Linked DNA regions of Ketobacter sp. MCCC 1A13808. The protein of the gene in region 1 binds, or shares a complex with, the protein of each later gene. Links are inferred from orthologs where the notes say so. Each region holds a gene or a part of one and is shown on either strand. Other genes may lie near its edges. The genes, in order: sdhA and FT643_RS21430.

Region 1 (15,652 bases):
GTACATGAACCAGCGCGTCTATCATGTTAAGAAGCTTGTTTTGTGGCGAGACGGATTAATGCTTCAAACCGGGTTAGGTAAAGTAAAAGTAGCCGACCGTTTTCTATCCCGCTTAGTGGGTCTGCTTAATCGTTCAAGTCTTGACTTGGACGAAGCGCTCTTGATCACTCCATGCGCCGGTATACATACAGTGGGGATGCGTTTCCCGATTGATTTGGTGTTTATTGATAAGGAAAACAAGGTTTTAGGTGTCAGGGAATCCGTTCCGCCGAATCGATTCAGGCGCGCTCCGAAGGGAACCTATGCCGTGTTAGAGCTTTCAGACGGTAACGTAAGCCAAACAGGAATACACTTGGATGACCGGCTAATATTTGATTAAATGCAACTAGTCTAAAAACAATAAAAAGCGCTCGAGCCCGTAGCGTTGTTGCCCGTGGGTAAATGCAAGGGAAAAACGAATGAAACAAAATTTAGACGGTTTCGTAGTTGAGTCCACACCAGTTCTGGACATCAAGAAACAAGGTCTTGGTACATCGACAGCAGCTTCTTCCAAACCACCCGAAAACTGGGATTCTGATCGCACTGAGGTCTACGCAGATGTAGATGCGTCAGAAGCTATCGCGTCCCTGGTCGCCGATAACGGTGAGTCTTATCCTATTACCACATTCCCGTTTGTGATGGGGCGGGGGAATGAGTGCGATTTGGTGCTTAACGGAAAAGGGGTTTCCCGCCGTCACGCTGAAATAGTATTTCAATCCGGTCGATTCGTTGTGAATGATCTTGAGAGCCTGAACGGCATCAAGGTGAATGGTTATAAAATCGCGCGGGTCATCCTGGAAGAAAATGACATTATCAAACTTGGTGAAGTCGCTCTGACTTTTTATTCCGGTAGTAGTCAGAATGAATCATCCAGCGAGCAACCGGTGGCCAAAAAGAGCGGTTCAGGTCTTTTTGCCAAGCGTGATGAACCGAAAGCTGACACAGATGATACCTTTGGCCCAAGCCCTCTTAAAAAGATGCTTACGACTACGCTGATGTTGATGGCGGTAGCAATGCTGTTGGCTGCGGGTTACCTCTATTTTAATAAGACTAACCGCTCTGGCCTGATGGTCGCAGGTAGTAGCTCTGCAGGTGCTCCGGCATCAGCAAATACAAGCTCCGGCACAAATGCTCCGGCTATGCAGGGCAAGATTAATCATTCGCCGGAGCAAAGCTCTTCTAGTGACTCTTCGGCCCCACCTTCTGCCAATTCGATTGCACCCCCGCCGAGCATTTCAATGTCTGCCAAAAAGCCTGTCGAAGCTAAGAGAGCCGAGGCTGAGCCCAATGTGACGGATATTTCCGATCTTGCTTCAAAACAAAGCGTTAGCAAGCCTGCTCCGGAGGTTGTGAAGAAACCAGTGAGTAAACCGGCCCCGAAACCGGTTGCGAACCTGAATCGCGAAGCATCCTCGGCAGTGTCGACAGCGGAGCGATTATATCTTCAGGGCAACGCCAACGCAGCGCTTGAGCAGCTTCGGCCTTACCTCAACAACAGTGCTGTGACTGGTACAGCACGCAGTAGTGTCGTCACAGCGAACCAGGATATAGGCTCTCTTTCAGATCAATTTAATCAGGCGCAGTCGGCATTCGCACAGGGTGATAAAGATCTGGCTTTTAGTCTCTGGACTGATTTTATGTCCAGGGAAGATAATTTGCTCTCTGGTAGAAAAAGCTCTTATACCCGTTCGATTACAACAAAAGTCATGGATGAGTATGTTGCCAGAGGTAATGAAGCCTCCGGTAAGAATGACTATCACACTGCTTATGAAAATTGGCAGAAAGCTTTGGATATCGGTAATAGCGTAGCAGCAAAAATTGCAATCGAAAACCAAAATAATCGTGCACGGCAGCTATACCGTCAGGCGCTTCGCCTGGAATATGTCAACGCTGGCAAAGCCAAGGATATGTGGCGTGAAGTAACCCAGATCCTCCCGCCTGGAACGGAATATCACACAAAAGCCAGTGCTAAGTTAGCTTGGTATGACAAATGGGGCACTTGAAAATGCTCAGGGTTGTATTAATTGTGATGATGGTCGTGTCATCTGGTTGCGCTTTCAATGACCCCAATCTTGATGATTATTACAAGCAGCAGGCAGCGGCTCAATCTGATAAGCAGCAGCTTAACCTAAAGTTACGGCAACATTTTGAGGCGAGTGAAAACTATTATAAAGCCGGTGATTTTGTGAAGGCAGAGGCAGAATGTCTGGCGATGCTTGAACTTAAGCCTGAAGAAGAAGTGGTGCTATACCGGATGGGTACCATCAAGTTTAGGCTCGGTCAGTTCGATGAGGCCGCCGCCTATTTTGAACGCACCATTCTACGCAATCCGAAGAATGGGAAGGCACAATATAATTTGGCTTCTATTCGGCTAATGCAGGCAGATAATCATTTTAAATATTATGCGGCGATGGCAGGAAAAGATGCGGATTTGTCCAAAGTGTCAAAGCTGATGGCCGCTATTGATAAGTTTAACCGGAAGCAAGATTTAACATCCCAATCCGAGTCTTTAGATAAATTGGCGGGAGCCTTAAAGAAATAGCGCATGCAAGCGGTGACTCTTAGTCAAAAAGGACTTAAATCTGAAAAAAACGAAGATGCTTGTTTGGTTCTGAATAACAAGTGTCTGTTTGTGGTTGCAGACGGTGTTGGTGGTGGCCCTCGCGGTGACTTTGCGTCCAGGACTTTGGTTGATGAAATCTATCGCCTATGCGGTTTGGCAGACAGGAACAACAGTATTGAAAAAGTACTGATACAAGCCATTCAGAATGCAAACAAACTAATATTTGATGCTGCACAGGCGGCGGACTTGAATGGTATGGCTACAACTCTGGTCTGCGCTGTTATAAAGGATAAGCGGATTGTGGTTATGCATGTAGGTGATAGCCGGGCCTATCGGTTGCGATGCGGTGAGATTATGGCATTGACAAAAGATCATACTAAGTCGGTTCAGCGCCCGGATAATCAGTTTAAGTCTGTGATAACCAATGCAGTCGGAATAAGGAGTAGCATTAAGATTGAATTAAACCGCTTCGACTGGGATGCAAAAGACCAGTTATTGCTTCTTTCCGATGGTATAACCGACGTATTGGACGATTCTGTAATATTGTCAATTTTAAACAATGCTGCGGCATCTATGGCGGATCGTATTAAAAGACTGGTGCTTGAGAGTGAGAGGCAGGGTGGGCGTGACGATAAGACGGTTGTTCTTGTTTATGAAAGATAATAATAATTAGCCAGTGGTGCATCGTTAATGAGCATGATCAACAACAAATTCTTAGATATGCGGCAGCGCGGCGTTTCTATGATAGAAACTATGCTTGTTTTGCCGGTAATGGTGTTGCTGGGTTTTGGAATTGTGCATGGCGGCCTGGTGTTCCAGGCTCAATCTAATCTTGAGTATGCTGCATTGATGGCGGCCAGGGTAGGGGCATCCAGTAATATCAATTTGGCAGCAATGCAGCAGGAAGTGATTTATAGGATGGGGGCCTCCCGTGCTGCGAGCGACATAGCGCCTCCCGTTGTTCAGATTCAAATATTGAATCCAACGCTTCTCATGTTCCAGCAGTGTGGAAAAATCCCTTCATATTCGAATATTTGTAGTACATCTCCAGTTGAAAATTGCGAGATTCCGAATTTTGGTCTGCAATTTGCCGATCCAGCAGGTTCAAGGTGTGCAAATATCGGGGATGCAAACTTACTGCGTATAAAAGTAAGGTATCTCTTCGACAGTAGAGTACCCTTTATGGAGTTCATAACTTTCCCGACTTCAAATGAAGATTTTGATGGCCCAGGGCAAGGGTTAGCAGGTCGTGATGGTCGGTGGGTTACTGCTGTATCAACGGTACGAATGCAATCCCCGGCCCGGATCACTGCTGAAAATCAGGCTTCATTCCAGGGGTTCCCAGAGGAATGATGCTCGCTAGACTAACCGCTTGAGCAAGCTGGAAGTATCCCAGCGTCCACCACCCATGCTTTGAATATCGGAATAGAATTGATCCACCATTTTAGCAATGGGCAGTTCAGAGCCATTTGATTTAGCTTCTTCAAGGCAAATGGCTAGATCTTTGCGCATCCAGTCCACGGCAAAACCGTAATCGTAAAAATCGTCGTGCATGTTTTTATGGCGGTTGTCCATTTGCCAGGATTGAGCCGCACCTTTACCGATCACATCAAAAACTTTTTCGACATCCAGTCCTGCTTTAATGGCAAACTGTACCCCTTCAGCCAAACTCTGAATCAGGCCTGCAATACAAATCTGATTTACCATCTTGGTCATTTGTCCGCTACCAACGCTGCCCATCAAGGAGACCTGTTTAGCGTAGCGTTGAATCACCGATTGCACCCGCTCGAACACCGCTTCTTCAGCGCCGCACATGACTGTTAACTGCCCGTTTTCGGCGCCAGCCTGACCACCGGATACCGGCGCATCAATGAAGCCGGCCTCTACATTGGCCAGAGCGGCGGCAATTTCTTTTGCCACATTGGCAGAAGCTGTGGTGTGGTCTATCAAAACGGAGCCTTTTTTCATGCCATGAATAATGCCATGCTCTCCGAGAACGACCTGGCGCAGATCATCGTCGTTGCCGACGCAGGTGAAAACCAAGTCAGCGTCGATCGCAGCTTGTTTTGGAGTGTCAGCCTTCTCTCCGGGGTAGCTTTGCAGCCATTGTTCTGCTTTAGATTGAGTACGGTTGAATACGCAAACCTGAAAATTTGCACTTGCTAAATGTCCAGCTACCGGAAATCCAATAACGCCCAACCCGATGAATGCAATTTTCATAATCTTCCCTCTATCTGAAATCAGGATAAAAAAAAGGCTGCCTAGGCAGCCTTTTTAATCGTTCTTTTACCGTTTGTCGAGAGGGGTAAAGTCACGTTGCGGTGAGCCAGTGTAAAGCTGCCGTGGACGACCAATGCGATATGATCCGCTGATCATCTCGTGCCAATGCGCAACCCAGCCGACAGTTCTCGCCAAAGCGAAGATGACGGTGAACATGCTGGTGGGAATGCCGATGGCTTTCAGAATGATGCCGGAGTAAAAATCCACGTTCGGATACAGGTTCTTCTCAATAAAGTACGGATCGGAGCGGGCGATATCTTCCAGCTTCATTGCCAGTTCAAGCAGCGGATCCTTAATGCCCAGCTCTTTCAGGACTTCGTGACAAGTCTCTCTCATCACCTTGGCGCGCGGATCGTAGTTCTTATATACCCGGTGACCAAAGCCCATCAGGCGGAAGGGATCATTCTTGTCTTTTGCTCTTGCCACATACTCATCAACTCTGGAAACATCGCCGATTTCGTCCAGCATTTCCAGTACCGCTTCGTTAGCTCCACCGTGGGCTGGTCCCCACAATGCAGCAATGCCGGCAGCGATACAGGCAAAAGGATTGGCGCCGGAGGAGCCTGCCAGACGTACTGTGGAAGTGGATGCATTTTGTTCGTGGTCGGCATGAAGAATAAAGATTTTATCCATCGCTTTCGCCAAAATCGGATTAACCTGATATTCCTCGCAAGGGTTGCCGAACATCATTTGCAGAAAGTTTTCTGAATAGCTCAGATCGTTTCGCGGGTACATGAAGGGCTGTCCGAGAGAGTATTTATAACACATGGCAGCCAGAGTCGGCATTTTCGCGATCAGCCTGAATGCTGCGATTTCCCTGTGTCTCTCGTCAGAGATTTCCAGTGAGTCATGGTAGAACGCAGACAGTGCTCCAACAACACCACACATGATTGCCATGGGGTGCGCATCGCGGCGGAAGCCTTGATAAAAGTTACGAAGCTGCTCGTGAACCATGGTGTGGTTCCGGATTGTACTTTCAAACTTTTCTTTTTCTGCTGCGTTGGGGAGTTCCCCGTACAGCAAGAGATAGCAAACTTCCAGATAATCAGAATCATCTGCTAGCTGGTCAATAGGGTAACCCCTGTGTAGGAGAACCCCTTTACCGCCATCGATATAAGTTATTTTGGACTCACAGGCAGCGGTGGACACGAAGCCTGGGTCGTACGTGAAAACTCCCTGGCCAGTCAGTTTGCCGACATCAACTACGTCCGGCCCAATGGTGCCGGAGTAAATGGGAAGTTCGAGTGTGTTTTCACCTAAGATTAACTGAGCGCTTTTCTCAGTCATAATACTCTCCTGTACTCGGTAGGTAGGATTTACAGGCAGGATCTGTGCCTACTTTCGGGAGTTCACCTGTTTAGTTCCTTCCCGCGCCTACGTGCTCGTTAAAGTGGAGCCCTGGGTTAAGTCCAACGTCGTTCAAATTAGGACAGCGGCTGGCTTTTTATCGAATGATCGTGAATGCATTGTACTACTTTACGCTCAAGTACCTGAAGTCTCGAGCCAAAGTCGCGCCAAAACTAATCACTCAACGAAAGTTTGTCAATTTATTTCAGACGTAAGCATTCGTTCGCCCTTCAAATTGGTCTTTGATTGTATGCTTAGCCCACAATAGTGCAACTCATTTACTAATTGCTCCATCGTGGTAATAAATGCTTGTAAAACAAGGTTTGCGGCGGCCAAGAGTCATTTGTATTTGAATTGCGATAAGACTATACTTCGGCCCCGAATGAGAGAGAGGGTACGAAATTCGGGTTCAAATGCAACTTCCTGATTTTCTTCACCTAACCATTCTTGGATCTTCCTTCAACGCTCCTTAGGGGCCTCAGTCTCAGTGGTTAGAGCCGTGAAAAGTCAAAGACCTGTTAATCTGGATATAATGACGTTTAAGTTTACTCCGCAGATGGTGGCGTCGATCACACATCGCATTTCAGGAGTAATCATATTCGCTGGTATGGCATTCGTAATTTGGGGGTTAGGTTTATCTCTGCAAAGTGAAGAGTCGTTTAGCCAGTTAAAACAATGTTTGGACAGTGTGATAGCGAAATTTATCATCTGGGCCATTCTGGCAGGTTTCATATATCACTTCGTGGCTGGGGTGCGCCACTTGTTGATGGACGCCGGTTACTTCGAAGAGTTGGAAAGTTCTCAAGCACTCTCTTATGCGGTTATGGTTGTTTCAGCGGTGCTGATCATTGTTGCGGGGATTTGGGTATGGTAACCAGTGTTACGAGTCTAGGCAAAAACGGCCTTTATGACTGGGTGATTCAGCGGGCGACAGCCGTTGTACTCGGAGTGTATTTTGTCTGCTTGATGGGGTTTCTGGTTCTCAATCCCGATCTGACATTTCAGCAGTGGCAGGGTTATATGACCTCCACCTTTATGCGCATTTTCACATTGATTGCGCTGTTTTCTATGGCAGCCCACGCCTGGGTCGGCCTTTGGACCATAACTACTGATTATCTGACCACCCGCCAACTTGGGGCAATGGGTACTGCTCTGCGGGTTGCGGTGCAGGGCATATGTGCACTGGTCACGATAGTGTATGTAGTGTGGGGCATTCAGATTTTGTGGGGAATTTAAGCCATGTCAGGTATGCGTACGTTAAATTTTGATGCAGTAATTGTTGGCGGCGGCGGTGCCGGCATGCGCGCTGCGCTTCAGTTGGCGCAGTCCGGCCAAAAGACCGCTCTCATTTCAAAAGTGTTTCCGACCCGGTCACATACAGTATCCGCACAAGGCGGAATCACCTGTGCGATAGCTAGTTCTGACCCCAATGATGATTGGCGTTGGCACATGTATGACACAGTGAAAGGCTCTGATTACATTGGTGATCAGGACGCTATCGAATATATGTGTAGCGTCGGCCCAGAAGCCGTCTATGAGCTTGACCATATGGGGTTGCCGTTCTCCCGTACGGAAGAAGGTCGCATCTATCAGCGTCCATTCGGGGGCCAATCCAAGAATTTCGGTGAAGGCGGTCAGGCTGCCCGCACCTGCGCAGCGGCAGACCGTACTGGTCATGCGTTGCTGCACACGCTTTATCAGCAAAACGTTCGTTGCAACACCAATTTCTATAATGAGTGGTATGCCGTCGATTTGGTGAAAAACCAGGACGGGGCCATTACCGGTGTTATCGCAATCTCCATGGAGACCGGTGAAACGGTTTATTTCAAATCCAAGGCAACCGTATTTGCCACTGGTGGCTCAGGCCGTATCTATTCGTCAACCACTAACGCCTTGATCAATACCGGGGACGGTGTGGGCATGGCGTTGCGCGTAGGGCTGCCTGTTCAGGATATTGAAATGTGGCAGTTTCATCCCACCGGCATCGCCGGCGCCGGTGTTCTGGTAACGGAAGGTTGTCGGGGCGAGGGTGGTTACCTTATAAATAAAGATGGTGAACGTTTCATGGAGCGGTACGCTCCCAATGCGAAAGACCTGGCTGGGCGTGACGTTGTGGCGCGTTCCATGATGCAGGAAATCCTGGATGGCCGCGGTTGCGGGCCGGAAGGCGACCATGTGATGTTGAAGTTGGATCACTTGGGTGAAGAAGTATTGCATAAGCGGCTGCCGGGCATTTGTGAGCTGGCGATTACGTTTGCAGCTTCCGACCCGGTTAAGGTGCCTATTCCGGTGGTGCCCACTTGTCACTACATGATGGGCGGTATCCCGACTAATATCCATGGTCAGGCGATTACTCGCGATGCCGACGGCAAAGACAAAATCGTTGAAGGTTTGTATGCCGTTGGGGAGGTGGCCTGTGTATCCGTACACGGTGCAAATCGCCTGGGCGGTAATTCATTGCTCGATCTGGTTGTGTTTGGTCGTGCTGCCGGCATGTTCATTGAGCAATCGTTAAAGCAGGGCATTGAATTACGAGATTCAACCGCATCCGATCTTGAGCAAGCTATGAGCCGCATGAACAGGTTGGAAGCCAGCACTGCCGGAGAAGATGTCGCGGCGTTACGCAAAGAGCTGCAAACCAATATGCAGAACAATTTTGGTGTATTCCGCAAAGGCGACATGATGGTGAAGGGCGTTGCGAAGCTGGAAGAGCTCCGGGAACGTATCGGTAATACTCATCTGGTTGATAAGAGTAAAGCGTTTAATACTGCTCGTATCGAAGCGCTGGAGCTGGATAGCCTTTTGGAAGTAGCTGAGGCAACCGCCATTGCGGCAGAGGGTCGTAAAGAAAGCCGTGGCGCGCATAGCCGTTATGATTTTCCGGACCGTGATGATGAAAACTGGTTGGCGCACTCGCTCTATGATCCGAATTCCAAAACGCTTTCACAGCGTGAAGTTAACTTTGCGCCTAAGCAGGTTGAAACATTCCAGCCCAAGGTCAGAACTTATTAAGGTGAATCCACATGTTGCAGGTTAGTATTTATCGCTACAACCCGGATACAGATGCCGAACCGTACATGAAGGACTATCAGATCGATACCGGCGGTAAAGATTTGATGGTGCTGGACGTGCTCAATCTGGTGAAAGACAAAGATACCACCATGGCTTATCGCCGTTCCTGCCGTGAAGGGGTCTGCGGATCCGATGGCATGAACATTAATGGTAAGAATGGGCTGGCGTGTATCACCTCAATATCACAAGCTACCAATGGTAAGAACAAAAAACTGGTTCTGCGTCCGTTACCGGGCTTGCCGGTGATCCGGGACCTGGTGGTTGATATGGCTATGTTTTATGCGCAATATGAAAAGATAAAGCCGTATGTTGTTAACAATACCCCGGTCCCGCCGATCGAGCGTCTCCAAAGTCCGGAAGAAAGGGATAAGCTCGATGGCCTGTATGAGTGCATTTTGTGTGCTTGTTGCTCCACTTCCTGCCCCTCCTTCTGGTGGAATCCGGATAAGTTTATTGGGCCGGCAGGATTGCTACAGGCGTATCGGTTTATATCTGACAGCCGGGATACAATGACAGAGCAACGTTTGTCGGATCTGGATGACCCGTTCAGTCTGTTTCGTTGTCGAGGCATAATGAATTGCGTAAACGTCTGCCCTAAAGGTCTGAACCCTACAAAAGCGATTGGAAGCATACGCAACCTGTTACTTTCTCAGGGTACTTAAAGTTTGTTTATTGTTCATATGTCTATATAATTCAGCAGTCTTAGCCACCTGCGCAATTCCCTTCCGGGTGGCTGATTAAAAAAAGACGCTACACTTGATGTTGGGAATGCAGAATCGTCTCTATACCAAAGTTTTGACGATTTCTGTGAATTTCCCTGCGCCGCTCAAAAAGCGGAAGCAGGTTGATTTTTAACCTTAGGACAAATCGGTAAAACCGAACTATCTGAAAGCGCATTTGGCCCAACCCGCCAGTCGCAAACCTAACATGTTTTCACGTGTCTGTTGCTGATTCGCGTCTTTGCAGGTAGTGTTCTAATCGACACGGTGATCTGCAATGGATGATAGTTTGATGTATCGGCAATGGAGTACGTCGCACCTTTCAGGTTCGAATGCTACCTACGTCGAAGAGCTATATGAAGCTTATCTACAAGACCCCAATTCTGTGCCTGAAGAATGGCGCGATAACTTCGACAAACTCCCCCGGGTAAACGGAACCGAATCCGACGTCCCACACTCCACCATCCGCGAACATTTCCTGTATCTTGCCAAAAATAAGAGTCGAGCTCAGCCCCTGGCAGTGAGCAGCGTTTCTTCTGAGCATGAGAAAAAACAGGTAAAAGTACTTCAATTGATTACCGGCTACCGAGTGCGCGGGCATCAAAAAGCAAAGCTGGATCCGCTGGGCATAATGGAGCGGGAACCCGTTCCTGATCTCGATCTTTCCCATCATGGTTTATCTGCAGCCGATCTGGATACCACCTATCAAACCGGCAATGTGTTTCTAGGTCGTGAAGAAGCAACCTTGAAAGAAATTGTGGATGCGTTGGAACAAACCTATTGCGCCAGCATCGGTGTCGAATACATGCATATTGTCGATACGGCGGAAAAACGCTGGATCCAGCAACGCATGGAAAGTGTGCGCTCTAAACCCAATTACAGCCGCGATGTTAAATCACATCTGTTGGAACGCTTGATTGCCGCAGAAGGGCTGGAGCGGATGCTTGCTACCAAATATCCGGGCACCAAGCGCTTTGGTCTGGAGGGCGGTGAGAGCCTCATACCCTGTATTGATGAAATTATTCAGAGAGCTGGAAGTTACGGAGCCAAAGAGCTTGTACTGGGGATGGCGCACCGCGGTCGTCTGAATGTTCTGGTGAATATTTTAGGTAAAAATCCCGCTGAATTGTTCAGTGAATTCGAAGGCCTGAAGAAAAACGAAGTGGGTTCCGGCGACGTTAAGTATCATCAAGGTTTTTCTTCCAATGTAATGACTCCCGGTGGCGAATTGCACTTGGCATTGGCATTTAATCCATCGCACCTTGAAATTGTGTCGCCGGTTGTGGAGGGTTCGGTCCGTGCCCGCCAGGATCGTCGTCGCGATAAGAAAGGCGATCTGGTGGTGCCTGTGTTGTTGCATGGGGACGCTGCTTTTGCCGGTCAGGGCGTGGTGATGGAGACATTCCAGATGTCCCAGACCCGTGGCTATCGTACTGGTGGTACGGTTCATATCATAATAAATAACCAGGTGGGATTCACCACCAGCTTCCGCCATGATGCGCGTTCTACAGAATATTGTACTGATGTTGCGAAGATGGTCCAGTCTCCCATTTTTCATGTCAACGGGGATGATCCGGAAGCGGTTCTGTTTGTGACCCAGATGGCTATCGATTTTCGTCAACAGTTTAAGAAAGACGTTGTAATTGATCTGATTTGCTACCGGGCTCGCGGTCATAACGAAGCCGATGAACCAGCCATAACGCAGCCGATTATGTATTCTGTTATACGACAGAAAAAGAACCCCCGTGAAATCTATTCCAATCGCTTGGTTGAAGAAGGGTTGTTCAGCCAGGAAGAAGTCACATCGATGATGGATGTGTATCGTAGCGCGTTGGACAACGGACAGCACGTCGTACAGTCATTGGTGAAGAAGCCCAATTCAGAGCTTTTTGTGGATTGGACGCCTTATCTTGGTCATGACTACGCGGCCTACTACGATACCAGCGTTGATTTGAAGCTGCTCCAGGAGTTAGCGAACAAGCTGGATCAACTGCCCGATGGGATGGTGGTGCAGCGCCAGGTTTCCAAAATTCGTGAAGACCGGCAGAAAATGGCAGCGGGGGCATTGGCAATCGATTGGGGCTTTGGCGAAACCATGGCTTACGCAACATTGCTGCACGAAGGCTACCAGGTCCGGTTGACCGGGCAGGACGTGCGTCGTGGTACTTTCTCTCACCGGCATGCGGTGATACACAATCAAAAAGTCCAGGGTACTGTAGTCCCTTTGCAATCTGTAGGGACCAATAATGCTTCCTTCGAATTGTATGATTCATTGTTGTCTGAAGAAGCGGTCCTTGCGTTCGAATATGGCTATTCCACGACAGCCCCTAGCGGTCTGGTGGTGTGGGAGGCTCAATTCGGTGATTTTGCCAACGGTGCGCAGGTTGTGATCGACCAGTTTATCTCCTCTGGGGAACATAAATGGATGCGACTCTGCGGGCTTACAATGTTGCTCCCCCATGGTTATGAAGGTCAGGGGCCTGAGCATTCATCTGCGCGGCTGGAACGATTCCTGCAGCTTTGTGCTGAGCACAATATCCAGGTGTGCGTGCCAACCACACCGGCACAGGTTTTTCACATGCTTCGTCGGCAGGCAATACGGCCATTGCGAAAGCCGCTGGTGGTCATGTCTCCCAAAAGTTTGTTACGTCACAAACTGGCAAAATCGACCTTGGAAGACCTGGCTGACGGGTATTTCAAAGTGGTACTTGAGGATGCATGGGAACACGATCCGAAAGACATTGAGCGCATAGTATTGTGCAGCGGTAAGGTTTATTACGACTTGTTCGAGCATCGGGCTACGCAGGACATCAAGAACACTATGCTGGTGCGTATCGAGCAGTTATATCCTTTCCCCGAAGCGGAACTCAGTAAGCTGTTTGCGCAATACAAAAAAGTGAAACATGTGGTCTGGTGTCAGGAAGAACCCATGAATCAGGGTGCTTGGTATTGCAGCCAGCACCACATGCGGCACGTGGTTCACAGTCATTATCCGGATCTACTATTGCATTATGCCGGGCGTGCAGGTTCTGCAGCACCGGCAGCAGGTTATATGGCGCTGCATCTTGAGGAACAGGCTTCACTGGTAGACACGGCGTTCAACATCGAATAGTAGGTGTCGGGCAATTTATGCCGGCAAGAATTGATTTGGCTAAAAGCTAGAGGCGAATAAGGAACACAAATGACAACTGAAATTAAAGCCCCGCAATTCCCCGAAGCCGTTGCAGACGGCACTGTTGCAACCTGGCACAAAAAGCCCGGTGAAGCGGTTGCTCGCGATGAATTACTGGTTGACATTGAAACCGACAAAGTGGTTTTGGAAGTCGTTGCACCGCATGACGGTGTGGTTGGTAAAATTCTTAAAGAAGAGGGCGATACCGTCCTTAGCCAGGAGCTGGTTGGCTATCTTGAGGAAGGTGAGGGTGCTAGTCCCAAGCCTGCTGAAGCCGCAGCGGAAACTAAAGCAGCACCGGCAGCAGCGCAACCAGAGCCCTCTACTAATAGTGCTGAGGACAGCTGGGGACCAGCAGTAAGAAAACTAATAGCAGAAAATAATTTAGATCCCAGCCAGATAAAAGGCACCGGAAAAGGCGGGCGCATCACTAAAGAAGATGTGTTAAGCCATCTGAAAGGCGGGGCAGCAAAACCGGCTGTTAAAGAAACGCCTAAATCCGGCACCCCGGCACCAATGCCAGCCGGAGCGGTGAATATTGATTTCGGGGATCGTGAAGAAAAACGCGTGCCTATGACCCGTTTGCGTGCCCGAATCGCCGAGCGGCTTGTTTCTGCGCAGCAAAATGCCGCTATGTTGACAACATTTAATGAAGTCAACATGGAACCGGTGATGACGATGCGCAAAAATTACAAGGATATGTTTGAAAAAGCCCATGGGCATCGCCTCGGGTTTATGTCCTTCTTTGTCAGAGCCGCCGTCGAAGCATTGAAAAAGTACCCGTCAGTGAACGCATCCATTGATGGTACGGATATCGTGTATCACGGGTATTACGACGTAGGGGTGGCGGTGTCGACCGATCGCGGTCTTGTCGTACCCATATTGCGCGACGCAGATAAAATGAATTTCGCCGAAATCGAAGGTAAGGTCGTGGATTACGGCAAGAAAGCGCAGGCCGGAAAGCTGGGACTGGATGAAATGACCGGGGGTACCTTCACCATTTCCAATGGTGGTGTATTCGGTTCCCTTTGGTCAACACCAATCTTGAACCCGCCGCAAACCGCCATTCTGGGGATGCATAAAATCCAGGAGCGACCGATGGCCGTCAACGGTGAGGTGAAAATCCTACCCATGATGTATCTGGCAGTATCCTATGACCATCGCATCATAGACGGTAAAGAGGCCGTGCAATTCCTGGTAACGATTAAAGATTTACTGGAAGACCCGGCTCGATTACTGCTGGATCTCTAACAGAACTTTATCGAAAAGCCGGAAAGGATACTGGCTTAAACATACGAATTTTTAATGGGTAATTGTCATGGCAAAAAGTTTCGATGTAGTAGTTATTGGTGGCGGTCCAGGTGGATATGCAGCAGCGATTAAAGCGGCACATTTGGGTTTAAACACTGCCTGTATCGATATGTACATCAACAAACACGGAAAGCCGGCGTTAGGCGGGACCTGTGCCAATGTTGGTTGTATCCCTTCAAAAGCGCTGCTGGACTCAACCTGGAAATATCACGAAGCGAAAGAAGGCTTTGAGATCCATGGTATTGAAGCCAAAAGTGTAAAAATGAATATCGGCAATATGCTTAAACGCAAAGACGATATTGTTAAGAAACAAACCGATGGCGTAGCCATGTTGCTGAAAGCCAACGGCGTTACCTGGCTGCAAGGTCGTGGCAAGCTGTTAGCAAGCAAACAGGTTGAGTTCACACCGCATGAAGGCGATGCGGAAGTATTGCAAGCGGAGAACGTAATTCTGGCGGCTGGTTCAGAACCGATCAAACTCGGGGTTGCGCCTTTGCATGACGACATCGTTGTGGATAATGCAGGTGCACTCGAGTTTACTGACGTGCCTAAAAAGTTGGGCGTGATTGGCGGTGGTATTATTGGCCTGGAATTGGGCAGCGTATGGAACCGTGTGGGCTCCGAAGTGGTTGTGCTTGAGGCGATGGACTCGTTTTTGCCCATGGTGGATCGTCAAATTTCTAAGGAGTTGCTGAAAAATTTGAAAGGCCAGGGCATTGACGTGCGTCTTTCTGCTCGTGTGACCGGAACCACCGTTGACAAAAATAAAGTGACTGTTGAGTACACCGATTCAGAAGGCGATCAATCCGTAGTGGTGGATAAGCTCATTGTTGCAGTGGGCCGCCGCCCTTACACAGTGGATCTTTTCTCTGCGGACAGCGGAGTTAACCTGGATGAACGTGGATTTATTTTTGTGAACCAAAGCTGCGCAACCGATGTGCCGGGTGTATACGCCATCGGTGATATCGTGCGCGGCCCGGCGCTGGCACATAAGGCCACCGAAGAAGGTGTCATGGTTGCTGAAATTATTGCCGGACATACGACGGCCATTAACTACGATTGCATTCCTTCTGTTGTGTATACCCATCCGGAGGTTGCCTGGGTAGGAATAACGGAAGAACAAGCGAAGTCGGCGGGCGACGATTATAA
Region 2 (15,399 bases), on another replicon or contig:
GACTGGTCCGTCCCCGATTGAGTCGCTACACATTTTCCAGTTTGCGGTATTCCCTTGGGGATAAGCCGGTCACCTTTTTAAATAACCTGGAAAAATAGTGGGCGTCATCGTATCCGAGGGTTTCCGCAACTTCTGCAACAGAGCGCGATGACACATCCAGCAGATAACAGGCCCGCTCCATTTTCAGGTGAATAAAATGCTGAATGGGGGCATACCCGGTAATTTCTTTATATCGCTTGCTGAAGTGGTATTTGGAGAGGTGCGCCAACTCGGCCAGCGTTTCCAGCTCAAGATCCCCATGCAGATTGGACTTCATCAGTGTTTGAATTGCCGCCAGATCAATCTGGCTACGTGAAGGTTGCAGTTGTCGGCTGGTGAGCATGGCCAGGTAACTTATAAATTGCTTTAAGCACTGGGATGCATGAATCAGTGCCTTCATGTTGTATCCGGTTTCCCTCGCATCGAAGATGGACTCAAAATCCGCCACTATTTTCGGGTGCAAGCCGATGGTCGCTACACAATTCCCTTCGGACAGCCCGATGTGTTCGATATAGTGACTTGCGCGGGTGCCCGAAAAGTGAACCCAATAGAGTGTCCATGGGGTGTGGGAATCGGCGCCGTATTCATGGGCTGTTCCTTTGGGAATCAAGATGAGTTGACCCGCGGAGACCGGCGTGCGTTTGCCTCCGGCCGAGACATATCCTTTTCCCGCTGAGCAATACATTAATAAATGGTCTTCATGGTCAGAGCGCTCCATCAGATGCCCCTCGGCACAGGGATACAACCCCATGCCGTTGATATATAACGATTCAGTCAACGGGTGTTGCCGCAGTTGCCGGCTTGCAAACAGAGGAACAAAAAATCGGATAGCACCGGGTTTAAGCGGCCAGCCGGAAGAAACGGGCATAAGGGCTCCTGCCAATTACCATAATCACAATATAGTCCACTTTATCCGCAATATCGTCAATGTCACTTCGCTGTCGGTTATGCTACAAAGATAGGCAGGACACAAGTATCCCCGTGCAACCCAGGAATCGATCATGACACAGAGCAACCAAGACAACAGCATAACGAAAGTAAAGCAGCTTATCGGTGGTGAATTTCAATACAGTTCCAGCGATGAATGGATTGAAGTAAACGATCCTGCGACGCAAAAAGTGATCGCGAAGGTGCCCTGTACCACCGCAGAGGAAATGCGCCAGGCCATCGACAGCGCTAAAAACGCATTCAAAACCTGGCGCAATATTCCGGTGCCTGCCCGTGCCCGGATTATGCTGGCGTATCAGGGGTTGTTGAAAAAGCACCATGACGAACTGGCAGAGATTCTGGCCAAAGAAACCGGCAAGACCTTTGAAGACGCAAAAGGCGATGTGTGGCGTGGCATTGAAGTAGTTGAGCACGCTGCGAATGTGCCCAGCCTGATGATGGGCGAAACCGTTGAGAATGTTGCCACCTCGATCGACACTTATTCCTACATGCAGCCTCTTGGTGTGTGTGTCGGTATTACCCCTTTTAACTTTCCGGCCATGATTCCCTTGTGGATGTTCCCTCTCGCTATTGCCTGCGGTAATACCTTTATTCTGAAACCTTCAGAGCAAGATCCGATGACGCCAATGCGGCTTGCGGAATTGTTTCTTGAAGCAGGAGCGCCGCCCGATGTGCTTCAGGTTGTGCATGGCCGCAAAGAACAAGTGGACACGTTATTGACCGAGCCTGATGTGAAAGCCATTTCGTTCGTTGGTTCTGTGCCGGTCGGACAATATATCTATAGCACCGGTACCGCCAATATGAAACGCGTGCAGGCGTTTGCTGGTGCCAAAAACCATATGGTGGTTATGCCCGATGCCAATCGCCAGCAAGTGATTAACAACATTGTGGGCGCGTCTGTGGGTGCAGCAGGGCAACGCTGCATGGCGATCAGTGTGTTGGTTTTGGTCGGGCAGTCCAGCGAATGGATTGATGATATAACCGAAGCGTTGGGTCAGGTACATCCCGGCGCCTGGAATGATCCGGAAGCGGCCTACGGACCACTCATAAGCCCCCAGGCAAAGCAGCGTGTGGTGAAGCTGATCGCGCAGGGCAAAGAAGAAGGTGCGACCTGTTTGCTTGACGGTAGCCAATGCGAAGTGGATGGCTTCCCGGACGGAAACTGGGTGGGCCCGACCTTGTTCACCAATGTCACCCCTGAAATGAGCATTTATAACGAAGAAGTATTCGGTCCTGTGTTGAGCGTCATCAACGTGGACACCCTGGAAGATGCGATCGAACTCATAAACAATCATCCTTGCGGTAACGGTACATCATTATTCACAGCGAGCGGAGCCGCTGCGCGCAAGTATCAACATGAAATAGAAGTAGGTCAGGTGGGTATTAATATTCCGATTCCAGTGCCCCTACCGTTCTTTTCCTTCACCGGTTGGAAAGCCTCGTTCTATGGTGATCAACACGCTTACGGTAAGCAAGCCGTGCGCTTCTATACAGAAACCAAAACCATTACAGCCCGTTGGTTTGAAAGTGATATTGCCGATACCGGTATTAACATGACGATTAATTTGAAATAAAAATCGAAAATCAGCCATTGTTATGCAGTCGGAAGGTGAGGCAGGTAAAGTGGATTTTAATCTAAATGACGATCAGCGGGCTTTTCAGGAAGCCGCCCGCAGTTTTGCCACCAGCGAGCTTGCGCCTCACGCAGCTCGCTGGGACGCAGAGGCATTATTTCCGGTGGATGTGATACGCAAAGCAGGGGAGTTGGGTTTTTGCGGGCTGTATTGTGACGAGAACGCCGGTGGCATGGGCTTTTCCCGGCTGGACTCTCACCTGGTGTTTGAACAATTGGCTTATGGCTGCACCGCCACGGCAGCCTATATCACCATCCATAATATGTGCACCTGGATGCTCACCGGATTTGCAGGTGAGACCCTGGTGCAAAAGTGGGGGCCAGGGCTTACCAGCGGGGAACTGTTGGCATCTTACTGTTTAACCGAACCCAACGCCGGCTCGGATGCGGCCGCACTCAAGACCAGTGCCAAGCGTCAGGGTGATTATTATGTGGTGAATGGCAGTAAGTGTTTTATTTCCGGGGCCGGTTCTACCGACGTGCTGATACTGATGGCGAGAACCGGAGATGCCGGCTCGGGTGCTCGCGGTATATCCTGCTTCGTGGTTCCGGCTAACAGTGAAGGCATCAGCTACGGACGCAAAGAAGACAAGATGGGCTGGAACTGCCAACCCACCCGCACCATTACGTTTGAAAACGTAAAAGTCGATGCAGGCAATCTGATCGGCAATGAAGGTGACGGGTTTAAGTTGGCGATGAAGGGCCTGGATGGCGGGCGAATTAATATCGCCACCTGTTCACTCGGAGCTGCTCAGGCGGCACTGGATACCGCACAGCGATACATGTTGGAGCGTAAGCAGTTTGGCAAGGCGATCGGAGATTTTCAGGGCTTGCAATTCAAATTGGCTGACATGCTGACGAATTTGGTTGCCGCTCGGCAAATGGTGCGGATGGCTGCTGTTAAACTGGATCAGAAAGATCCGGAAGCGTCCGTTTACTCGGCCATGGCGAAACGCTTTGCGACCGACGTCGGCTTTAATGTGTGCAACGATGCGTTACAGATTCATGGTGGATACGGCTATATTCGTGAATATCCTCTGGAGCGCTATGTGCGGGATTCACGGGTTCATCAAATTTTAGAAGGTACCAATGAAATTATGCGCCTCATTATCGCCCGGCGCGCATTGCTGGAAGGTGCTACGGAGATTATTCAATGACAGAGTCGGTTTTATTCAGCGAACTGAGCGCGACCAATGGCAAAAAGGTGGGTGTTGCCACGCTCAATATGGAACGCAAGCTGAATTCGCTCAACAGCGAGATGGTGTCAGCGCTCACTGACCAGCTTAAATTATGGGAAAAAGACAACAACGTTGCTGCAGTCTGGTTGCAGGGCGCAGGTGAAAAAGCGTTTTGTGCCGGTGGCGATGTGCGCACCTTGTGCGAAACGATTACTGACGTCGGTGCAAAAAAGGCGTTGCCCGACGTTCAGGCATTTTTTGAGAATGAATATCGGCTGGATTACTTGATCCATGTTTACGCCAAACCCATTATCGTGTGGGGCCACGGCATAATTATGGGTGGTGGTATTGGTTTGATGTCGGGGGCGTCACACCGGGTGGTGACGGAAGCGTCTCGTATGGCGATGCCGGAAATTTCCATTGGTTTATATCCTGATGTGGGTGGCACCTGGTTTCTGAATCACGCCCCGGGTCGAACCGGTCTTTTTTTGGGGCTGACCGGCGCCAATATAAATGCCGCGGACGCGCTCTTTGTTGGTATGGCGGATCGCTATATCGCAAGCGATTCGAAAGAAGCGTTGATGCAATCATTGCAGGAGCAGAGCTGGAGCGAATCCGAGGCAGACAACCAGGTGCTGGTTAGCCGGGTGCTAAAATCCTATGAAAACCTGGAGACACTGCCTGTATCGAATGTACGCGAACACTACGATCTGATTCAAGCGGTGACCGACGGAGCCGACCTGGTTGAAATAGCCGATCAATTCAATGCGCTGGATACTGAAAACAAGTGGCTTAACAAGGCCGCCGCGACGTTCAGATCAGGTAGTCCGACCACCGCTCATCTGGTTTATCAGCAATTGCTACGCGGTAAGAAGCTATCGCTGCCGCAAGTGTTCCAGATGGAGTTAGTGATGTCATTGCAGTGCGCATTGCATGCGGACTTTGTTGAGGGTGTGCGCGCTTTGCTGGTGGATAAAGATGGCAACCCAAAGTGGCAGTTTGATGCCATCGCCGATGTGCCGGCAAAGTGGGTGGAGCAGCATTTTCAACCACCATGGGACGCACCTAATCCGCTGTTAAATCTGGGCTCATAACGCAAATTCAGGAGTTACAACATGGCAAAGATTGGTTTTATCGGGGTCGGTAATATGGGTGGGCCGATGGCCGTAAACCTGATTAAGGCCGGGCACCAGGTAAAGGTTTATGACCTGTCCGTTCAGTTCGCAGAAAACGTAGTTGCCCAGAGTCAGGCCGGCACCGGTAGTGCCCACATTGTGGCGTCGCCTCAGGAAGCGGTGCAGGATGTGGAGTTTGTGATTTCGATGTTGCCATCCGGCAAGATCGTAGAAGATCTTTATATCCACCAGCAGGCAATCCTCAAATCCATGTCTGCTCAGACCCTGGTAATTGATTGTTCCACTATCGCAGCAGAAAATGCCATTAATGTATCCAATGCCGCTCAGGCGTTGGGGATTCATATGCTGGACGCGCCGGTATCCGGTGGTGTGGGAGGCGCAGTAGCTGGTACGCTCACCTTCATTGTGGGTGGTGACCAGGCCGCATTCGAAAAAGCCAATCCGATTCTGCAAAACATGGGTAAAAATGTCTTTCACGCCGGTGCCAGCGGTGCCGGCCAAACGGCCAAAATATGCAATAATATGCTTTTGGCTGTGCACATGATAGGAACCGCTGAAGCATTGCAGTTGGGTGTGGATAACGGCTTGGATGCTAAAGTCTTGTCCGATATTATGTTGCAAAGTTCAGGCAGGAATTGGTCGCTGGAATTATATAATCCGTTTCCCGGAACGATGGAAAATGTGCCATCCGCAAACGATTACAAAGGTGGCTTTCAAACGGATTTAATGAACAAGGATCTGGGCTTGGCGTTGGAGGCGGGGTTGCAAAGCCGTTCGACATTACCCATGGGCCAGTTAGCCAAAAGCTTATACGCATTACACGGCCGAAAAGGGTGGGGGAAAAAAGATTTTTCCAGCATTCAGGAAATGTTTGCCCGGGATGAAGATTCATGACCCGGGCAGCGCGCTGGTTAATTGGTTGACCTTTTTAGCTGTTCTGAAGCATTGCCATCGCGGCATCCATTTCTGCAGACAAGTCTTCGTCTACGGAGTCCGACATGTTGGGGGTTAACCCCATTCGGGTGAAGGCAGAAATGGTTGCCCAATCCTTCTGCATATAGGGATGCTCTGGTTTGTTCAGATAGGTTTGTAGATTGGCCACCATGACGATATCCACATAATCTGCTTTCTCACTACCGGTGTCTCTATCGAACTGGGCGTAATTCTGAGGCACTTCCACCAATTCTTTCGGAAAATCCCAGGATTTAAGGATTTTTACCCCGACTTGGGGGTGAATGGCCGAGATGACTTTTTGCAGCGTCATCGGATCGGTTAATTTGTTGGACTCTTCTGCGTAGGTCAGTATCGGTAGAATACCGATTTCGTGGATGAGTCCTGCCAGGGTGGCCTGGTCGGGTTTGAGTTTTGTGTAATGTTTGCAGAGTACATTGGCAATACCTGCCACCTCGGTGCTGTGATGCCAGGACTTGCGCATGGTTTTATCGATAAACTCCGAAGTCGCCTGAAACATTTGCTCCATGGCCAACCCGGTAACCAGGTTTGAAATACAGGTGATTCCCAGTCGGGCAATTGCCATCTGTACATCTTCAATTTCGCGAGCGCCTCGCATGATGGGGCTATTGGCAACCTTGATAATTCGGGCCGTCATAGCCGCGTCATTATTTATAACCTTCGCCAAATCACTGGCCGATGCGTTGGGATCTTCGGCGGTTTCCCTGGCTCGCAATGCCACTTCAGGCAGCGTCGGCAACACCAGTCGGTCGTTGTCAATTAATTCATTTATTTCGTGTAAGGTGACATCTGCGACATTCGTCATCAGTGATTCGCTTCCTATGCAGGTCTACTTAATTAAGTTATAGCATAGGGAAGCGGAAGTGGCCGGATTTGACAGTCGGGATTGCGCTCCAACTTGAGATTTTGTGATTCAGATTGCTCCGTTTTCAGGGTGCACAGCACCCTTGCCGTGTGGCTGTTCACCTGAGCAGTCGCTAACACGGTACCTGCACCGGCGGCGGAAAGAATTTTGTCTCCCACATTGATGGCGATACAGTCGGAGATCTCCAATGCGGCTGTGCGGACTTTGGTCTGGCCTCGGTAATGTATGCGGGCAATGATCTCCTGGCCTTTATAGCACCCCTTTTTAAAACTGACCCCATTTATTAGGTCGTAGTTGATTTCCTGCGGAATCCACTGTTCTGATTGTGCATTAACGATCTGCACTACGCCTGAGTTAATGCTATAGAGCTGCCAGGCATTGTCCCCACAGAGCTGAATGTTGGCATGCACGCAGGAAGCCGCAAACTGTTGCGCCTTGTCTGGTGAAATTAACCCGATTAGGTGCCCGCAGGACAGATGCAGCAATGCGCCGGTATCGTTAAGCGTGGCATGATCGGGTGGCGGCATTGGCCCCCACACAGGGTCGATTGCGCCTTCCGGATTGTTTCCACCGAGCCCCACGAGCAGGTAGTCGTCCGACGCTGAGAGGCTCGCTTTAGAAAACATGGCAAATTTGCGCAGCGCGTTCAAAGTGGGCTCCACCTGATCTGCGGGCAGAATCAGGTAGTAATTATTGTTCAGGAATGCAGCGATAAAGGTGGTCTGGGTGCGGCCTTTGATATTGCAATGAGCGCCTGCTTTGGGGTGGCTTTCGGTTACTTGCGCCATATCACAAGTGACCTGACCTTGTAGAAAGGCTTCAGCGTCCTCTCCCTCAACCTTGATCAATCCGAAGCGGGTTAGCGCTGCGGCAAACGGCTGGCCGGAAAGTACCGCAGAAGCTTCCTCTTCCATTGATTGAAAGAGAAGGCCCGAAGCGGAGATTTGAGCATTAGTAAGACGGTCGGACCACATATAACCTCCTGCTGTGGTTTGGGGGCTGTTGTCGTGTGTTGAAGGGCGATCCATCATACGGCTTGACAGGCAAAATGTCAGTGCCTGTCTTTTTACAGGGCAGGGTGACGCAGTTTTTTATATAATGCGCGGACTTTAATGGAGCAGCAATGGATGACCGAGACTAATCATAACCAACCTGAAAGCAGACGCCGTTTGCAATGGCAATGCCGCCGGGGCATAAAAGAGGTGGAGGTGTTGTTGATTCCCTTCTTTGAGCAGCGATTCGATGGCCTGGAGGCGTTAGATCAGGCGCTATTTGAACGTTTGCTGGAACAGCATGATGTGGATTTGTTTGAATGGTTTACCTACCGCTCAAAACCCCAGGATGCGGAGCTGAATCGAATGGTGACGATGGTGCTGAAGCGTGTGGATGCCGGAACTTGAACTCCGAGGTTCAGTCAGTTTCAGCCTGCTGATAGCCGTGTTGCATGGCTTGGTCGTTGTGGCCCTGCTGCAGTTGCCTGCCGCATTTCTGTGGTTGCTTCCAGTGGCGGTGTTGTCGTTGTTGCTCACGGTGGCAAAGTACGGCTTGCTGTTATTGTCCCGCTCGGTGCGGAAGATACGGCTTGCCCATGATGGCTGGTATTTGGGATTGAATAACCAAGTACAACTGGGGCCCTTCGAGCTGGACGATGCGACCCGTCTTGATAGCGGCTATTTGCGATTGAGTCTGCGTCGCTCTGCGCTGGAGCGACGTCATCTGATTATCAATCGGGAAATGATCGGAGCTGATCAATTTCGTCGCCTGTCCGTATTCTTGCGTTGGGCCAGCGAAAAAGGCCAGCAACCTGAGGCGGCGAACCTCAGGATTCGCTTGAAGACGTTTCTGGCGCAACGCCTGCCTGCCGGGCCCAGGCTTCGGAAGAGTAGTTCCCGGGCACCAAAATAGTGTCTTTTGCTTCGGGTAGCATGTCGGGGTAATCCAGAGTGTAATGCAGCCCCCGGCTTTCCTGGCGGGATAAAGCACAACGGACGATTAGCTCTGCTACCTGCACCAAATTGCGCAGTTCAATCAGATCGTTGCTGACTTTGAAGTTATTGTAATACTCCAGAATTTCCTGTTTCAGCATATTAATGCGGTGAGTGGCCCGCTGCAGGCGTTTATCGGTTCGCACAATGCCGACGTAATCCCACATAAAGCGCCTTAACTCATCCCAGTTATGAGAAATGACAACGGCTTCATCGGAGTGGGTTACCTGGCTTTCATCCCAGTCCGGCACAGTTGGAGCCGTAAAACCCTGATCGAACTGTTGGTGAATATCTTTGCTGGCCGCAATGGCGAAGACCATGCATTCCAGCAATGAATTACTGGCCATACGATTAGCGCCATGCAGTCCGGTGAAGGCAGTTTCGCCCACCGCATACAGGCCGCCCAGATCCGTGCGGCCATTCAAGTCTGTTAATACGCCACCACAGGTATAATGGGCTGCCGGTACGATCGGAATAGGCTCCTGGGCGATATTGATGCCCAGACTTTTGCAGCGGTCAAACACGGTGGGAAAGTGGCTGCGGATAAACGCTTCTGGCTTGTGTGTAATATCCAGATATAGACAGTCTACGCCCAGTCGCTTCATTTCATGGTCAATCGCTCGAGCTACGATATCCCGTGGAGCTAATTCTCCCATTTTATGGAAGCGATCCATAAACCGTTCCCCGGAGGGCAGACGCAACAACCCACCTTCACCACGAATGGCTTCTGTAATGAGGAAGGAACGGGCCTCCGGGTGATATAGGCAAGTGGGGTGGAATTGGTTGAACTCCATATTGCCTACCCGACAGCCAGCTCGCCAGGCCATGGCAATGCCGTCGCCGGTGGCGACATCCGGGTTGGAGGTATAAAGATAAGTTTTGCTGGAACCACCGGTACCGAGGAATACAAATCGGGCTTCGTGCACCTCAACTTCCCCGGTTTCGTTGTTGAGCACATAGGCGCCGAAGACCTGTTTGCCGCGCTGGCCCAGTTTCTGGCTGGTGATCAGGTCAATAGCGACTCTCGATTCGAACAGAGAGACATTGCTCTGCTGGCGTACTTTGTCGATCAGGGTGCTTGAGATGGCAAGACCGGTCGCATCGGCGGCGTGGATAACGCGGCGATGACTATGGCCTCCTTCCCGGGTCAGGTGGTATTCTCGGCGCCCGTCATCATGGACTTCACGGGTGAAGCCGACGCCTTGCTTGATCAGCCAACGGATAGCGTCAGGGCCATTTTCCACGGTGAAGCGCACGGCATCTTCGCGACACAGGCCGTCTCCTGCCTCAAGGGTGTCGTTGATGTGCGCCTCCAGAGAGTCACCCTCATCCAGTACCGCAGCCACGCCGCCCTGGGCATAGTAGGTATTCGCAGCAGTCAGGGGCCCCTTGCTGAGCACGCCGACCTTGGCAAATGGCGCCAGATGCAGGGCCGCAGTCAATCCCGCCGCGCCGCTCCCTATCACAAGAATGTCATGTTTGAATCGCGTCATAGACAATTTTCCGCAAACTAGATCAAAAACCGGTTATTATGGCTGCCAGATTCGGCCCGTAAAACGGCTAGTATACAATTACTTATCTGACTTGGCTCGCAATGATAATGGGCAGTTAAAATACATGCTATACGGGAACTTTAATCTTGAACTCAGGTCTTTACACCTACGCGCCCCCAAAAGAAGTGATCGGGGCCGAGTATGGGGAGTTTTAAGCAATGGCTGAGCGTCATTCCGATCAGCTATTAGTAGAGCGCGTGCAGAATGGTGACAAACGCGCATTTGATCTTTTGGTGAAGAAGTATCAACACAAGGTATTGGCCGTAATCGGCCGCTTTGTGCGAGACCAGGATGAAGCCATGGATGTGGCGCAAGATGCGTTTGTTAAAGCGTATCGAGCACTGGATCGGTTTCGGGGAGATAGTGCATTTTACACCTGGATTTATCGCATTGCTGTTAATACCGCAAAGAACCACCTGGTGTCCAAAGGCCGCAGGCCGCCGGATACCGACGTTGAAGTAGGCGAGGCTGAATACTACAGCGGCGGTGATGTGCTGCACGAATCTGCTGATCCTGAAAAAGAGCTCATGAGAGATGAGCTGGAAAAAGTGGTTTACGATGCGTTAAAAGAATTACCAGATGATTTGCGAACTGCGGTGACATTACGTGAATTTGATGGTCTGAGTTATGAAGAAATTGCTGCAGTCATGGATTGTCCCGTCGGGACTGTCCGCTCGAGAATATTTCGGGGACGGGAAGCAATAGATAAGCGTATCCAGGCTCTGCAATCCGGGGCCTCGGGCATGTAAATGAATGTAGAGTGGGTTTGAAATAGGTGTGACTATGAGCGAGAAAGGTTTGGACAGAAGCTCTGAAGAGTTGTCAGCGTTACTGGATGGCGAGATCAGCGAACTGGAATTGCGACGACTACTTAAGAATATCGAATCGGATCAGGAGTTGTGCCAGAAATGGTCACGCTATCAACTGTCCAGCGCGATATTAAAAGGACAGACCCGCGGTAAAGCGCTTGAATGGCAAAATGTCGATATTTCGGCACGGGTTCAGCAAGCGGTGGCGGATGAGCCGGCACTTGAGGTGTCAGCAAAGCCAAAAAGCCGGATCCGGTCGGGACTGATTAAGCCATTTGCCAACGTGGCAGTGGCGGCGTCGGTATCGGCAGCCGTGATTGTGGGTTGGCAGTCAGTGGGACAGCAACCGATAAACACAGCAAATGGTCCGGCACCGGCGTTGGCGGCGGCTTCGGCTTCCCCCGGTCCCAGCGTGGCAACACCGGTATCAACTGTTCCCCTTTATTCAGGGCAACAGCCGACCTCTCCGCGAGCGATGCCGGTGTCCCAGAATAATTTCGGTTACAGCGTTTTGAATCAGGGGCCGCAACCGGAAATGATACGCTACAACCCGGATGTAGATGATCGGCTGAACTATTATTTTCTGTCCCATTCAGGTAATGCCGCAGCCAATACGGCCAGCAGCGTGAGTCCATACGGACGAGTGATTACCATTAATCCAACAGCAGAGGAAAAAGCGGTCCGGGTTAATCTGGAGCAGTAGTTCATGAAGTGTTGGCCGCAACTCCTGCTGGGGCTGGTGATAACAATTCATTCATGGCCCGTTGTCGCGCAGGATTCCGCTGAACAATGGTTACAAAAAATGGTTACGGCCTCACATGAGGCCAGTTTTAAGGGCCGTTTAGTACTACTGAGTGGTGGTCGTTTAATTTCTTTGGCTGTCTTTCATGCCCCAATTCAAGGCCAGGTATGGGAGAGAGTTGTTCATCTGAGCGGAGAACCTGCCGAAATTATTCGTCAAGGGGATCGCACTTTCAGTGTCCACCGGATGAACTCCTCACAGTTGTCATCCCATGTCAGTGACGCAGCGCCTGCCCTTAAACCACCCTCCGGATTATCTACGGCTGGCAGCCCGGTCCAGAAATGGGAGTCGATTCAGCAGGGAATCCAGGCTGCCTCCAGGTATTATCGATTTGAACTGGTCGGAGAAGATCGTGTTGCCGGTCGCCCAGCTATTCTGATTGAGGTTGAACCGCTGGATTTACATCGCTATGGCTACACATTGTGGCTGGACGAGGAATCCGGTGTGTTGCTGCGTTCCCAAACCAATCCATTAAAGGGCGACCCGCTCGAAATCTTCGAGTTCGTGCAGCTTTCGCTGGTTGATGAGTTGTCGGTGGGTGATTTCCAGGCAGGTGAAAACTTGAAAATGCCTAAGCCTTTGAGTCGGAGTGAAGCGGAGCAACCCCTGCCGATCAGTGATATTCGTTGGCAGGCGGGCTGGGTGCCGGATGGTTTTGTTGCGGCGGGTCGCGCTGCATTGAGCCGGCAGTACCCCACGGTCAGTGTGAGGACTTATAGCGATGGTTTGGCAGCGTTCACCGTGTTCTGCGAAGCGCTGGATGCACCGGTGACAGAAAGCACCAGTTCCAGAGGCGCGACGGTGGCAGTTAACCGTAATCGGGACAAAACACTGGTGACCGTCGTGGGAGAGATACCCGCGGTAACGGCTGAGAAAATCGCGGAAAATGTAAAAATCTTGGCGGTCAACGAACGAACGCGTTAAAGTGTATTCCTTATATGTATTAGGCTCCCCCGTTTCGATGATTGAAGAAATTGGCAAAGTAGTGGCTTTGGACCGTAATGTTGCGTGGGTTGAAACTGTGCGCACGTCGGCGTGTGACAGCTGTTCAGCCAAGTCCGGTTGTGGTCATAGCGCCCTTGCAAAATTAGGCCAGAACCATGTGCACATGCAGGCTCTCAGTAACTTGATCCTGAATGTGGGTGATCAGGTGGTGGTGGGTGTGCCCGAAGACGTAATGATGAAAAGTTCTGTGCTCGCGTATCTGATGCCATTGTTGGGTATGATGTTCAGCGCCCTAGTTGCGGAACAACTTGGCGCGGGCGATTTGCCCACGGCTTTGGCCGGGGTGTCTGGGTTGGCGCTCGGGTTTCTGTTACTCCGCTGGCATTTTCATAAAAATCAACATGATGAGCGTTATCGGCCGGTGGTTTTGAGGCGAATATATTCATCTAATGCATCCCCCTGTGAAAATCGGTAGAATTGCCGCTGTTTTCCCAGCCACTCCTACATCTGAAGTAAAGCGCACCTGTGACCGATATAAGCCATATTCGTAATTTTTCCATTATTGCCCACATTGACCACGGTAAATCTACCTTGGCCGACCGATTAATCCAGCTTTGTGGTGGCCTCACCCAGCGTGAAATGGCAGCGCAGGTGCTGGATTCCATGGATATTGAGCGAGAGCGGGGCATAACGATCAAAGCCCAGAGCGTGACGCTTTATTACAAATCACTGGCGGGTGAAATTTATCAACTGAACTTCATTGATACTCCCGGTCATGTGGATTTTTCATACGAGGTGTCGCGTTCTTTGTCCGCTTGTGAAGGTGCTTTGCTGGTGGTGGATGCCGGGCAGGGCGTGGAAGCGCAATCAGTGGCGAACTGTTACACCGCAATTGAGCAAGGGCTGGAAGTGATGCCAGTGCTCAATAAAATCGATTTGCCGCAGGCTGAACCGGACCGGGTAGCGCAGGAAATAGAGGACATCATCGGAATAGAAGCCACCGATGCGGCTCAGGTGAGCGCCAAAACCGGGCTTGGAGTGGAAGATTTGCTTGAGCGTCTGGTAAATGTTATTCCGGCGCCCGTGGGTGATCGGGAGGCGGATCTGCAATGTCTGATTATCGATTCCTGGTTCGACAACTATCTGGGCGTCGTGTCGCTGATCCGGGTTAAAGAAGGCCGCATAAGAAAAGGCGAAAAGATTCTGGTGAAGTCCACCGGTCGCGTGCATATGGTCGATGCAGTTGGCGTATTTACACCGAAACGCCTTGAAACTGACGTGCTGGAAGCCGGTGAAGTAGGCTTTCTGGTGGCGGGTATCAAGGACATTCACGGTGCGCCTGTAGGTGACACGTTAACCAGTTCGAAAACCCCGGATGTACCCAGCTTGGCGGGTTTCAAGCGTGTTAAACCCCAGGTCTATGCCGGGTTATTCCCGGTAACCTCGGATGACTACGAGCGGTTTCGGGATGCCCTGGACAAACTCAGCCTGAATGATGCGTCGTTGCATTTTGAGCCGGAAACGTCCGATGCACTGGGCTTCGGTTTTCGCTGCGGCTTCCTGGGAATGTTACACATGGAGATCATTCAGGAGCGGCTTGAGCGGGAATACGATATCGATCTAATCACCACCGCACCGACGGTAATCTATGAACTCTTGCTAAAAAGTGGCGAAGTAATACAGGTTGATAACCCGTCAGATTTACCGGATCCGTCGAAGGTGGAAGAGTTTCGTGAACCGGTTGCCGATGTGACCATTCTGGTACCGCAGGAATATCTGGGCAACGTCATTACACTTTGTGTCGAAAAACGCGGAGTACAGAAAAACCTGCAGTTCATGAGTAACCAGGTTTCGGTGCAATACGAAATCCCCCTGGGGGAAGTGGTGCTGGACTTATTTGACCGTCTTAAATCCACGAGCCGTGGTTACGCTTCGCTGGACTATTCATTTAAACAGTTCGCAGCAAGCCATCTGGTGAGGGTCGATGTGATGATCAATGGCGAGAGGGTGGATGCTCTTGCCGTAATTTGTCATCGTGATCAGGCTGAATACCGCGGTCGGGCCCTGACTGAGAAGATGAAAGAACTGATTCCAAGGCAAATGTTCGATGTGGCAATCCAGGCCTCCATCGGCAGCAAAATTATAGCCCGGCAGACAGTAAAGGCTCTACGGAAAAATGTGTTGGCAAAATGCTATGGCGGCGACGTGAGCCGGAAACGCAAATTGCTGGAAAAACAAAAAGAAGGCAAAAAGCGTATGAAACAAGTGGGACGGGTAGAAATTCCCCAGGATGCGTTCCTTGCTGTACTGAAAGTGGATAAATAAGTAATGGATTTTGATTTTGCTATTGTTTTAGTGTCTTTGGTGGCGTTTACCGGTCTCTTTTATTTTCTCGATCTCTTCTACTTCAGTCGACATCGTTCCGAAGGAGAACCGCCACCGCAATGGCTGGAGTTCCCAAAATCGTTCTTTCCTGTGCTGGTGATTGTCCTGGTATTGCGCTCTTTTCTTATCGAGCCGTTCAAGATTCCCAC

Evidence for each region.
Region 2: the proteins of sdhA (region 1) and FT643_RS21430 are in contact, whole or in part, in a crystal structure (PDB 6C12), measured with the Escherichia coli proteins. The link is inferred for Ketobacter sp. MCCC 1A13808 from one-to-one orthologs.

What each region holds. Positions count from the first base shown.
Region 1 is NZ_VRKW01000004.1:144,432-160,083, reverse strand. Bases 6,924-9,854 are described here. They hold sdhA (succinate dehydrogenase flavoprotein subunit), read left to right. Parts: upstream 6,924-7,468; coding sequence 7,469-9,241; downstream 9,242-9,854. Other genes in these bases: FT643_RS10240 (succinate dehydrogenase iron-sulfur subunit), read left to right, coding at 9,253-9,854; sdhD (succinate dehydrogenase, hydrophobic membrane anchor protein), read left to right, coding at 7,097-7,465; sdhC (succinate dehydrogenase, cytochrome b556 subunit), read left to right, coding at 6,924-7,103. Also shown: FT643_RS10290 (DUF192 domain-containing protein), read left to right, coding at 5-379; FT643_RS10285 (FHA domain-containing protein), read left to right, coding at 459-2,042; FT643_RS10280 (tetratricopeptide repeat protein), read left to right, coding at 2,030-2,581; FT643_RS10275 (protein phosphatase 2C domain-containing protein), read left to right, coding at 2,585-3,265; FT643_RS10270 (TadE/TadG family type IV pilus assembly protein), read left to right, coding at 3,293-3,955; FT643_RS10265 (NAD(P)-dependent oxidoreductase), read right to left, coding at 3,962-4,825; gltA (citrate synthase), read right to left, coding at 4,889-6,169; more of sdhC, read left to right, coding at 6,729-6,923; more of FT643_RS10240, read left to right, coding at 9,855-9,963; FT643_RS10235 (2-oxoglutarate dehydrogenase E1 component), read left to right, coding at 10,298-13,132; odhB (2-oxoglutarate dehydrogenase complex dihydrolipoyllysine-residue succinyltransferase), read left to right, coding at 13,202-14,443; lpdA (dihydrolipoyl dehydrogenase), read left to right, coding at 14,511-15,652. UniProt on the Escherichia coli protein: Two distinct, membrane-bound, FAD-containing enzymes are responsible for the catalysis of fumarate and succinate interconversion; the fumarate reductase is used in anaerobic growth, and the succinate dehydrogenase is used in aerobic growth.
Region 2 is NZ_VRKW01000020.1:41,359-56,757, reverse strand. The notes cover bases 6,857-9,534. They hold FT643_RS21430 (FAD assembly factor SdhE), read left to right. Parts: upstream 6,857-7,898; coding sequence 7,899-8,171; downstream 8,172-9,534. Other genes in these bases: nadB (L-aspartate oxidase), read right to left, coding at 8,591-9,534; FT643_RS21425 (protein YgfX), read left to right, coding at 8,158-8,676; ygfZ (CAF17-like 4Fe-4S cluster assembly/insertion protein YgfZ), read right to left, coding at 6,857-7,745. Also shown: ung (uracil-DNA glycosylase), read left to right, coding at 1-21; FT643_RS21465 (AraC family transcriptional regulator), read right to left, coding at 26-907; FT643_RS21460 (CoA-acylating methylmalonate-semialdehyde dehydrogenase), read left to right, coding at 1,041-2,561; FT643_RS21455 (acyl-CoA dehydrogenase family protein), read left to right, coding at 2,611-3,777; FT643_RS21450 (enoyl-CoA hydratase/isomerase family protein), read left to right, coding at 3,774-4,892; mmsB (3-hydroxyisobutyrate dehydrogenase), read left to right, coding at 4,914-5,828; FT643_RS21440 (HDOD domain-containing protein), read right to left, coding at 5,863-6,711; more of ygfZ, read right to left, coding at 6,744-6,856; more of nadB, read right to left, coding at 9,535-10,249; RNA polymerase sigma factor RpoE, read left to right, coding at 10,468-11,058; FT643_RS21410 (sigma-E factor negative regulatory protein), read left to right, coding at 11,093-11,821; FT643_RS21405 (MucB/RseB C-terminal domain-containing protein), read left to right, coding at 11,825-12,844; FT643_RS21400 (SoxR reducing system RseC family protein), read left to right, coding at 12,882-13,340; lepA (translation elongation factor 4), read left to right, coding at 13,391-15,190; lepB (signal peptidase I), read left to right, coding at 15,194-15,399. UniProt on the Escherichia coli protein: An FAD assembly protein, which accelerates covalent attachment of the cofactor into other proteins.